Regions from separate parts of the Ideonella sp. genome, predicted to be linked through region 1. Evidence: riboswitches for the same ligand, from Rfam matches in the RefSeq annotation. Region 1 holds a riboswitch; the other holds the start of a gene.
The links. A riboswitch is a leader RNA that binds a small molecule or an ion and turns the genes downstream of it on or off. The one in region 1 is predicted to bind glycine.

Region 1 (5,053 bases):
GCATTCTTCGCGTGCGCCTTCTCGACGAACTCGCGCATGTCGTGCACCAGGCCATCGGTGGCCGGGTACTGGGCCAGCACGGCGAAGTAGTCGTGCTCTTCCATCAGCTTCGGGGCGAAGCCGACGATCACCTCGATGCCCAGCGGCTCGGCGCGGGTCTTGACGACCTCGATCGTCTGCGGGTGGCAGTCACCGGCGACGATCAGGGTGTTGCTCTTGCTCTTGACGCTGCGCTTGGCCAGCGTCATCGCCTCGGCGGCGGCGGTGGCTTCGTCGAGCATCGAGGCGTTGGCGATCGCCATGCCGGTCAGCTCGGCGACCATGGTCTGGAAGTTGACCAGCGCCTCCATGCGGCCTTGCGAGATCTCGGCCTGGTAGGGCGTGTAGGCGGTGTACCAAGCCGGGTTCTCGAGGATGTTGCGCAGGATGACGCCCGGCGTGTGCGTGCCGTGGTAACCCTGGCCGATGAAGCTCTTCTTGACCTGGTTCAGCGCCGCGACCGCGCGCAGCTCGGCCAGCGCCTCGGCTTCACTCGCCACCGTGGGCAGCGCCATCGGCGTGGCCCGGGCGATCGAGCGCGGCACGATGGCGTCGATCAGCGCCTGGCGCGAGGCCGCGCCGATCACGCTCAGCATGTGCGCCTCGTCGGCGGCATCGGGGCCGATGTGGCGAGCGACGAATTCGCCGTGGTTTTCGAGGGCGTCGAGAGGGGTGTGGGCGTGCATCAGCATGGCGCGGGAGAAACAGCAGGGGCCAGACGGGCGCGGCGCACAGGCGGCGCCGGCCGGCAACAAGAGCGGAAGAAGGGCGGCTTAGAGCGTCTTCAGCAGGGCGTCGTAGGCGGGCGGGTCCATCAGCTGGTCGAACTCGCCCATGTTGGTCACGTGGACCTTGAAGAACCAGCCGTTGCCCATCGGGTCGGTGTTGGCCAGCGCGGGGTTGGCGCGCAGCTCTTCGTTGACCTCGACGACCTCGCCGGTTACCGGCATGTAGATGTCGGCGGCGGCCTTGACCGACTCGACGACACCGGCGATCTCGCCTTTGTTGTAGGTCTTGCCCACTTCGGGCAGGTCGACGAACACCACGTCGCCCAGCGCGTCTTGCGCGTGCAGCGTGATACCGACCACAGCAGCTTCGTGATCTTCGATGTTGATCCACTCGTGGTCGGCGGTGAACATGGTCGTCATGGGCAGGGCTCCTCTTGGGGAATGTGTACTGGGAAGCGAAGGTTGATTCAGGGCCGGCCGGCGGTCAAGCCCGCAGACCCTGGTTGGCGGGCTGATCTGCCCGGCTCAGCCGCGGAAGTAACGGTGCGGGGCAAACGGCATGGCGGCCACCTTCATCGGCAACCGCTTGCCGCGCACCTCGGCGAACACCTCGGTGCCCACGGCCGCGTGCGAGGCGGGCAGGTAGCCCATGGCCACCGGCTGGTTGACGGTCGGGCCCAGCGTGCCGCTGGTGACGGTGCCCAGCTCGGCGCCGTCGGCGGCGACCAGCTTGGTGCCTTCGCGCACCGGGGCGCGCTCCAGGCCGACCAGGCCGACGCGCTTGCGCTTGGCGCCTTCGGCCAGCTGGGCGTCGATCACGGCCGCACCGGGGTAACCGCCGGCACGGGCGCCACCGGCGCGGCGCACCTTCTGGATCGCCCAGGTCAGCGCGGCTTCGACCGGCGTGGTGCGGGTGTCGATGTCGTGGCCGTACAGGCACATGCCGCCTTCCAGGCGCAGCGTGTCGCGCGCGCCCAGGCCGGCGGCCTTGACCTCGGGCTGGGCCAGCAGCTCGCGGGCCAGCTGGATGGCCTGGTCTTGGTGGACGGAGATTTCGAAGCCGTCTTCGCCGGTGTAGCCCGAGCGGGTGACGAAGCATTCGGAGCTGGCCAGCGTGAACACGCCGCCGGTCATGAAGGTGAGGGCGGTCACACCCGGGTTCAGCCGGGCCAGCGCCTGGGCGGCCTGCGGGCCTTGCAGTGCCAGCAGCGCGCGCTCGGGCAGCGGGCGCACTTCGCAGCGGTGCCCGATCTTCGACTTCAGGTGCGCGATGTCGGCATCTTTGCAGCCGGCGTTGACGACGACGAACAGGTCGCCGAAGTTCGCCATCGCGTCTGCCGGCGGGCGGGTGATCATCAGGTCGTCGAGCAGGCCGCCTTGGTCATTGGTGAAGAAGGCGTAGCGCTGCTTGCCTTGGCCCAAGTCGACCACGTCGACCGGCACCAGGGTTTCCAGCGCGGCGGCGGCGTCGGCACCGATCAGGCGCAACTGGCCCATGTGGGAGACGTCGAACAGCGCGGCGGCTTCGCGGCACTGCTTGTGCTCGGCCATCAGGCCGGCGGGGTATTGCACCGGCATCGCGTAGCCGGCAAAGGGCACCATGCGGGCGCCGAGTTCGAGGTGGAGGGCGTGCAGCGGGGTCTGCAGCAGATCGGCGGCGGGTGCGGCGGAGGACATCGTTTGTCTATCCTGTGTCGAGGGCAATCCAAGGAACCTGATCGGTCGGAAGTTGCCCTCGCTGTCCGCTTTACCTGAGAGATTGACAGTGTCGGCGTGTGGCCGGGCACCGCTTGCCCCTTCGGTGGATGGGCTCGATGACCCATCTCTCTCCAGTGAGGAACGCTCCGCATCTTGACGCGAAGCGCTTGCCAGTCCTTTTGCCTGAGCGTTCGAGGCCTGTACGACCTCTGCGCCTTCGGCGGCCCCGGATGGGGCTCTCTCCTGGCAAGCGAGCAGTGTACCCGAGGGCAGTGGCCGTGGCGCTATGCTGAAGTGCCAAAGCTTGCCTTCAACCCGCCCGCCGATGCCCAGCGCCCAGGTCTTCATCAGCTACCGCCGTGACGACAGCGCCGGCTACGCCCGTGCGATCGGTGCCGAGCTGGCCCAGCGCTTCGGCGCCGACCGGGTCTTCATGGATGTGGACGACATCGCCGCCGGCCAGGGCTTTGCCGAGGTCATCCAGCGCGCCGTCGGCAGCGCCGGCGTGCTGCTGGTGCTGATCGGCCGGCGCTGGCGCGGCGAGCGTGAGGGGGGCGCACCGCGCCTGAGCGACCCGGGCGACTTCGTGCGGCTCGAAATCGCCGCGGGCTTGCGGCGCGGCCTGCGCGTGATCCCGGTGCTGCTCGACGGCGCGGCGATGCCCACCGCCGCCGAGATGCCCGCCGACATCCAGGCCCTGGCCGGGCTGCAGGCGATCGAGCTCGGCAACACCCGTTTCGCGGCCGACATCGAGCGCCTGGTGGCCACGCTGGCCGGCACCTTGGGTGCCCCGGCCCGGCCGGGCCGCCGCCGCTGGGGCCTGGTGGCCGGCGCTGGCCTGCTGCTCGCCGTGGCCGCCGTCGGGTGGGTCGCCCACCGCACGCGGCCGGCGGTCAATGGTGAATGGCAGGGCGAGCTGCATTACGCCTGGGCCGGCACGCCGCGCGTCGAGCACTTCAAGTTCGACGGCCAGGGGCAGGCGCTGAGCGGCAGCGCGTCGTTCCTGGGCGTGCCGCGCGGCGTGCTGGCGGGCCAGGTCGACAGCGACGGGCTGCGTTTCGACACCCGCACCAGCGAGATGGGCGGGCCGGACCTGCTGCACCACTACCGCGGGCAACTGGTGGGCGACGAGATCCGCTTCGTGATGCAGACCGAAGGCGGCAGCGCCCCGAACGAGCCGGTGGCGTTCACGGCGCGGCGCGTGGCCGCCGAACCCCCGCGCTGAAGCGCTGAAGGCTACATTGACTGGCCACACCCCGATCCCAAAGACCCGCAAGGAACCGCCGATGCTGACCGAACAAGACCCGCTGCTGCTGCGCCACGACGACCCGCGCGGCATCGTGACCGTGACGTTGAACCGCCCGCAGGCCTTCAACGCCTTGTCCGAGGCGATGCTGGCCGCGCTGAAGACCGAGCTGGACGCGCTGGCGAAAGCCCCCCAGGCCCGCGTGCTGGTGCTGGCGGCCGCCGGCAAGGCCTTCTGCGCCGGGCACGATTTGAAGGAGATGCGCGCCGAGCCATCGCTCGACTACTACCGCAGCCTCTTCGGCCGCTGCGCGAAGGTGATGATGCAGATCCAGCAACTACCGATCCCGGTGATCGCGAAAGTGCAGGGCGTGGCCACGGCGGCTGGCTGCCAGCTGGTGGCCGCCTGCGACTTGGCGGTGGCATTGCGCACCGCGCGCTTCGCCGTCAGTGGCGTCAACCTGGGCCTGTTCTGCTCGTCGCCGGCGGTGCACCTGAGCCGCAACGTGGCGCGCAAGCAGGCCTTCGAGATGCTGGTGACGGGTGAGTTCATCAGCGCCGACGAAGCGCAGCGCCGCGGCCTCGTCAACCGGGTGGCCGACGATGCGGCCGGGCTGGACGCCGAGGTCGAGCGCCTGGCCGCCAGCATCGTCGCCAAGCCGCGGGCGGCGGTGGCGCTGGGCAAGGAGCTGTTCTACCGCCAGCTCGAAGCCGGCGTGGAGGCCGCCTACATCGACGCCGGCCACACCATGGCCTGCAACATGATGGACGAATCGGCGCTGGAGGGCGTGCAGGCCTTCAACGAGAAGCGGCCGCCGCGCTGGTAACGCGCGGGGCGGGGCCTTGAATCAAGGCTCAAGCCCGGCGGGGTCTTGGTCGATACCCGACAGATGGACCCTTCTTCGGCGGCAGCGGCCTGGACAGCGCGCGACTTCGTATGGATCGTCTCGACGCTGCTGGGCCTCGGCCTGGCCGGCCACCTGGGCCACCAGCTTCGGCGTGCGCGCCGCGAAGGCGCGGCGTTGAAATCGAGCCTGACCGAGGCCCACCAGAATCTGCTCAAGCGCGACCAGGAGGGCCGTCTGGCCGGCCTGATGACGCGCACCCAGCTCGAAGCGGCGCTGGACGACGCCGTGGCGCACGGCGGCAAGGGCCGGTTCGGCTTCAGCCTGCTGTATCTGGACCTCGACGGCTTTCGATCGATCAACGACGCGTTTGGCCATGACCATGGCGACGAGCTGCTGCAGGCCGTGGCCCGCCAGTTGGTGGCGTGCGTGGGCCGGGCCGCCTGCCATGTGGCCGGCGACGAGTTCGCGCTGATCGCGCCCGGTGACCTGAGCACC
Region 2 (5,053 bases), on a different contig from region 1:
GACCGGGATGTCGGCACTGCCCGGGCCGCTGCCAGCATAGGGGTAGAACGCGCCTTCGGCGACGATCGGGAAGCCGAGACGGTGGTCGGCGTCGTTCAGCGTCACGTAGCTGCGCTTGTCGAAAGCGGTGAGCTTGTCACCCGTCTCGCGGTCGACCGGCAGCACCGTGCCGCTGCCGGTCAGGCCCTTGCCGCCCCAGCTGCGAAAGTCGGGCTGCACGGCGTACAGGCGCAGCAAGGTGTCGGGCGAGTTGGTCTTCGCGCCGAAGCCGTTGTCCGGCATGACCAGGAAAGTGCCGGCCACCGGCCCCGGCAGCACCGCCGAGAAGCCCTGTACCGGCTGCTTGTCGACCAGCGGCAGGCTGCGGCCGTTGGCGCTGCTGGCGAACTGGCCCGAGGTCGGGCCCGGAGCGAAGGTGTCGGCCGGCATCGAGGCAAAGCCGGCCAGCGTGGCGGCGGCGTGGGCGGCAGGCAGCGCGAGCACGGCGAGGGCGCCGGCCATGGCCAGGGAGAAGGTTTTGAACGAACAGCGCATGGAAATCTTTCGTGCAGGGAAGACCCGGCATGCTTCCAAGCCGCGATGACAGGCCCATGAGCGCCCGATGACGCCGATGTGACGCGCCTATGATTCGGCCTTGTCGTCTCTGCCAGGTGCTGCCCCGTGACCGACCTTGTCCCTTGGCTCAGCTTCAATCTCAGCGTCCTGCTGCTGGTGGCCTACGAATGGCGCGTGCACCACGTCGGCCAACGCCAGCCCGAGCGGCTGGCCCGCTACGCCAACGCCAAACTGCGCATGCACTGGGTGGTGTCGCTGAGCGGCAAGCCCGGCCACGAGATCGTCGCGGTGCAGGCGCTGCGCAACTCGCTGATGGCCGCGTCGATCTCGGCCTCGACCGCAGCGCTGGCGGTGATGGGCGCCTTGAGCATGACCGGCCCGTCGCTGGCCGCAAACCTGTCGCGCTGGTCGGGCGAGAACACGCTGCACACCCTGCTGCAGGCGATGCTGGTCGGCCTGCTGTTCGCGTCGTATGTCTGCTCGGCCTTGTCGACGCGGCACTACAGCCACGCCAGCTTCATCGTGTCGATCCCGGTCGACCGGCCCGAGCGCGCCGAGCTGAACAGCGCGGCGGCCAACCACGTGCGCCGCGCCGGGCTGATGTACAGCTGGGGCCTGCGCCTGTTCCTGATGGTGCTGCCGGCCGTGGCCGGGGTCGTGCACCCGCTGGCGATGCTGCCGGCCACGGTGTTGCTGGTCTTTGGCCTGCGCCTGTTCGATCAGCCGGCCAATGACGTCGAGGTGGATTGATCCCGCGGCCCGATCCAGAAATGGAAAACGGGGCCCGAAGGCCCCGTTGTCTCGTTCAGTGCCGAAGCGCTGATCAGTTGCCGCAACCCAGCTTGGTGATGCGGGCCTTGGCGGCCTTGGCCTGGACCAGGCCGTAGCCGGTCTTGGCGTCGCGGCCAGCCACGTCCAGGTCCTTGGCGGACTTGTTCAGCGACTGGCGGATCTGCTCGCCGGTGCAGGTCGGGAAGAAGCTCCACACCAGCGCAGCGACCGCCGCGACGTGCGGGGTGGCCATCGAGGTGCCGTCGAAGTAGGCGTAGTTCGTGGCTTGCACGGCCACGGTGGCCGACTGGCCCAGCTGGCCCTTCATCGCGGCGCCTTCGGTGTCCGAAGCGGTCACCGACGGGATGGTGGTGGCCACGCCACCCAGCGTGCCGGCGAAGCCGCCAGCGACGTTGTTGTAGACCACCGCGCCGACGCCACCGGAGTTCTGGCAGTTCAGCACCTTGTCCGAGAACGCGATGTTGCCGCGCTGGATCAGGCAGACCTTGCCCGACACCGAGGTGTCGACCGCGTCGCCCAGGCCGAAGTCGGCCAGCGCAGCGGTGGCGCTGCCTTGCGGCGAGCCGTCCATCGCGCCCGGCGCGTAGTCGGTGCCACCCACCTTGAGCGACGGCGCCGAGCCGGTGCCCATCGGCACGGTCGACAGCACGCCCACGCCCGGGCCGGAGATTTCAACGTCGGCGTTGCGCTGCGAGAAGCTGGCCCAGGCCGAGTGCTCGTCCACCGCGGCGACCGACATCACCGGCACATAACCGGCGGGGTACGAGGTCTGGGTGTTGCCACCGTTGCCGGCTGCGGCGATCGACAGGATGCCGGCGGTCTGCAGGGCGGTGAAGGTGTTCTTCTCGACCGTGTTCGGGATCGGGCCGCCGAGCGACATGCTGATCACGTTGGCACCGGCGGCCTGGCACTTCTTGGCCGCGGCGGCCAGGGTCGACGAGTAGGCCCACACGCCGTCGTCGCCGAAGACCTTGATGATGTGCAGCTTGATCTTCGAGTTCGGCAGCACGCCGACCACGCCGGTGTCGAGGTTGTTGATCGCCGAGATCGTGCCGGCCACGTGGGTGCCGTGGTGGGTGCCGTCGTGGTTCCACAGGCCGGCGCCGCCGATGTCGTCTTCGCCGGTCACGTTGGCGTTGTGCTGCAGGTCTTCCTGGCCACCGTCATAGCCCGAATCGATGATGCAGATCTTGCGGTTGCCGGCGTTGGTGTCCTTCAGCTTGTCGGCCTGGGTCAGCGCGATGCCGTAGGGCACGAGCTGGCCGAGCTTGTAGGGCTTGCCGTCCGACGGCGTGGTCAGCGACATCGGGTAGCGCGGAGCGTCTTCTTCGATGCGGGCGATGGCCGTGTGCTTGGCCAGCGCCATCGCGGCAGCCTTCGGCAGCTCGACGGCGACGTTTTCGCCGTCGATCTCGAGCTTGATCTTGCCGCCCAGCTGGGCAACGGCAGCACGGGCCAGCTTGGCAGCCTGGCTGCCCGACTTGAAAGTCACAACCACGCGGGTGGTGTCAGCAGCGGCTTGGGCAGCGCCCATCATCGCAAAGGCCAGGCCCAGGCCGACACACAGGCGGGACACCGGGAAGCTCGTCTTGGTCATCTTCACAACTCCAGAAAGGAAAGGTCGATCAAGCAAAAAACGTAAGGATCTGAATCCGAGGCCGCAGTGTCCACGCGAGCCCTGGGCTTGCCCACTACAAAAGCTTCAACGATCCTCACGACATTCGAGAGCGCCACGGGGAAACCCGGAGCAAATTCGCCCTCAGCGGCCCAACCCGCGTGAATTGTTCACACCCCCGGCGATGGAGCGCCGCGCCTACAATGGCGGCTTGCAGGAGAGCGCCGGGTTTCGACCACCGTGTCAGCCCGGCCACCGAAGGCGCAAACTCCCATACACGCTCAGGTTCCGTACTGCACTGATCAATCGCCGTCTGGAGAGCCGCTGACCTAACTTTCAGGATCAGCGCACCGAAGGAGCAAAGCCCCGCGGCAGTCACGCGGCGGCCGAATCTCTCAGGTACCGGGGACAGGGGGAGCGGCAGGCACGAAGCACTCCATTTCATCGGGCTTCGTGCCGATCGCCTCCTGGAGAAACCATGCACGTGGTCGTTCTCGGCGCCGGCCTGCTCGGCGTCACTTCCGCCTATTTCCTTCGCCAACAAGGGCACGACGTCACCGTCGTCGATCGCCAGGCCGTACCGGCCGCCGAAACCAGCTTCGCCAATGGCGGCCAGATCTCGGTCAGCCACGCCGAACCCTGGGCCAACCCGAGCGCACCACTGAAGGTGCTGAAGTGGCTGGCCAGAGAGGACGCACCGCTGCTGTTTCGCCTGCGGGCCGATGCGCGGCAATGGGCCTGGGTCTTCAGCTTCCTGCGCGAGTGCACGCCCGGCCGCACGCGCCACAACATCGAGCAGATCGTGCGGCTGGGCAGCTACAGCCGCGAGACGCTGCAGCAGCTGCGCCGCGACATCGGGCTCGAGTACGACCAGCGCACGCAAGGCATTCTTCACTTCTACACCAGCCAGCAAGAGTTCGACGCCGCCGAGGCGCCCGCCGCGCAGATGCGCGCGCTGGGCTGCGACCGGCGCGTGATCTCGGCCGACGAGGCGGTGCGCATCGAGCCGGCGCTGGCCCACATCCGGCCGCAGCTGGCCGGCGCCACCTACACGGCGGAAGACGAATCGGGCGACGCCAACCGTTTTGCGCGCGAGCTGGTGCGCCGCTGCGAGGCAGACGGCGTGCGCTTCCTGATGAGCCACACGGTGACCGCGTTGCGCGAAGCCGGCGGCCGGGTCGACCATGTCGAGGCGACCGATGCCGAGGGCCGCTTCCAGCGCATCCGCGGCGATGCCTATGTGCTGGCGATGGGCTCGCTGAGCCCGCTGTATGCCAAGGCGCTGGGCATCAAGCTGCCGATCTACCCGGCCAAGGGCTACTCGGTAACGATGCCGGTGAAAGATGCGAGCAAGGCCCACCAGGTGTCGCTGACCGATGACGAGTACAAGCTCGTCTTCTCGCGCCTGGGCGACCGGCTGCGCATTGCCGGCACGGCCGAGCTGAACGGCTACGACCGCGACCTGAACCGCGTGCGCTGCGAAGCGATCGTGCGCCGGGTCGAAGAGCTGTTCCCCGGCGCCGGTGACGGCGAACGCGCACAGTTCTGGACCGGCCTGCGCCCGGCGACGCCGAGCAACGTGCCGATCATCGGCCGCTCGAAGCTGCCCAACCTGCTGCTGAACACCGGCCACGGCACGCTGGGCTGGACACACGCCTGCGGCTCGGGCAAGAGCATTGCGCGCATCGCCAGCGGCCTGAAGCCCGAGGTCGACTTTGCTTTTGCCTAACCCGCTGAATTGACGAAGCCACTCACCGCCGCGATCACCTGTTCAGGCTGGTCGCGGTGCGGTGAGTGACCGCAATCGGGCAGTTCGAGCAACACCGTTTGCGGCACGCGCTCGGCGATGCCGTGGATTTGCTTCAGCGTGCCGTACTCGTCGCCCAGCCCCTGCACTGCGAGCAGCGGGCAGGTGATGGCGGCCAGCTCTCGCTCGATGTTCCAGTCGCGGAACGCCGGGTGGAGCCAGATGTCGTTCCAGCCCCAGAAGGCCGAGTCGGGGTCGTCGTGGTACTTGGCCAGGCTGTTCTTCAACAGGCCCCCCAGATAGGCCTCGCGGGCCCGCTCGATGTTGGTGATCGAGACGCCTTC

Region 2: another riboswitch for glycine. It lies ahead of ACE3SG_RS27235 (D-amino acid dehydrogenase); the one in region 1 lies ahead of gcvT (glycine cleavage system aminomethyltransferase GcvT).

The regions. Positions count from the first base shown of each region.
Region 1 covers NZ_JAYSDQ010000008.1:55,585-60,637, forward strand. Annotated here, with positions in the region: gene gcvP (aminomethyl-transferring glycine dehydrogenase) at 1-731, opposite strand, end outside; gene gcvH (glycine cleavage system protein GcvH) at 813-1,187, opposite strand; gene gcvT (glycine cleavage system aminomethyltransferase GcvT) at 1,293-2,444, opposite strand; glycine riboswitch at 2,496-2,610, opposite strand; glycine riboswitch at 2,627-2,721, opposite strand; gene ACE3SG_RS12330 (toll/interleukin-1 receptor domain-containing protein) at 2,791-3,690, shown strand; gene ACE3SG_RS12335 (enoyl-CoA hydratase) at 3,752-4,537, shown strand; gene ACE3SG_RS12340 (putative bifunctional diguanylate cyclase/phosphodiesterase) at 4,601-5,053, shown strand, end outside.
Region 2 covers NZ_JAYSDQ010000029.1:5,371-10,423, forward strand. Annotated here, with positions in the region: gene ACE3SG_RS27220 (esterase-like activity of phytase family protein) at 1-534, opposite strand, end outside; gene ACE3SG_RS27225 (DUF599 domain-containing protein) at 661-1,305, shown strand; gene ACE3SG_RS27230 (S8 family serine peptidase) at 1,379-2,944, opposite strand; glycine riboswitch at 3,266-3,384, shown strand; gene ACE3SG_RS27235 (D-amino acid dehydrogenase) at 3,441-4,691, shown strand; gene ACE3SG_RS27240 (alpha/beta fold hydrolase) at 4,688-5,053, opposite strand, start outside.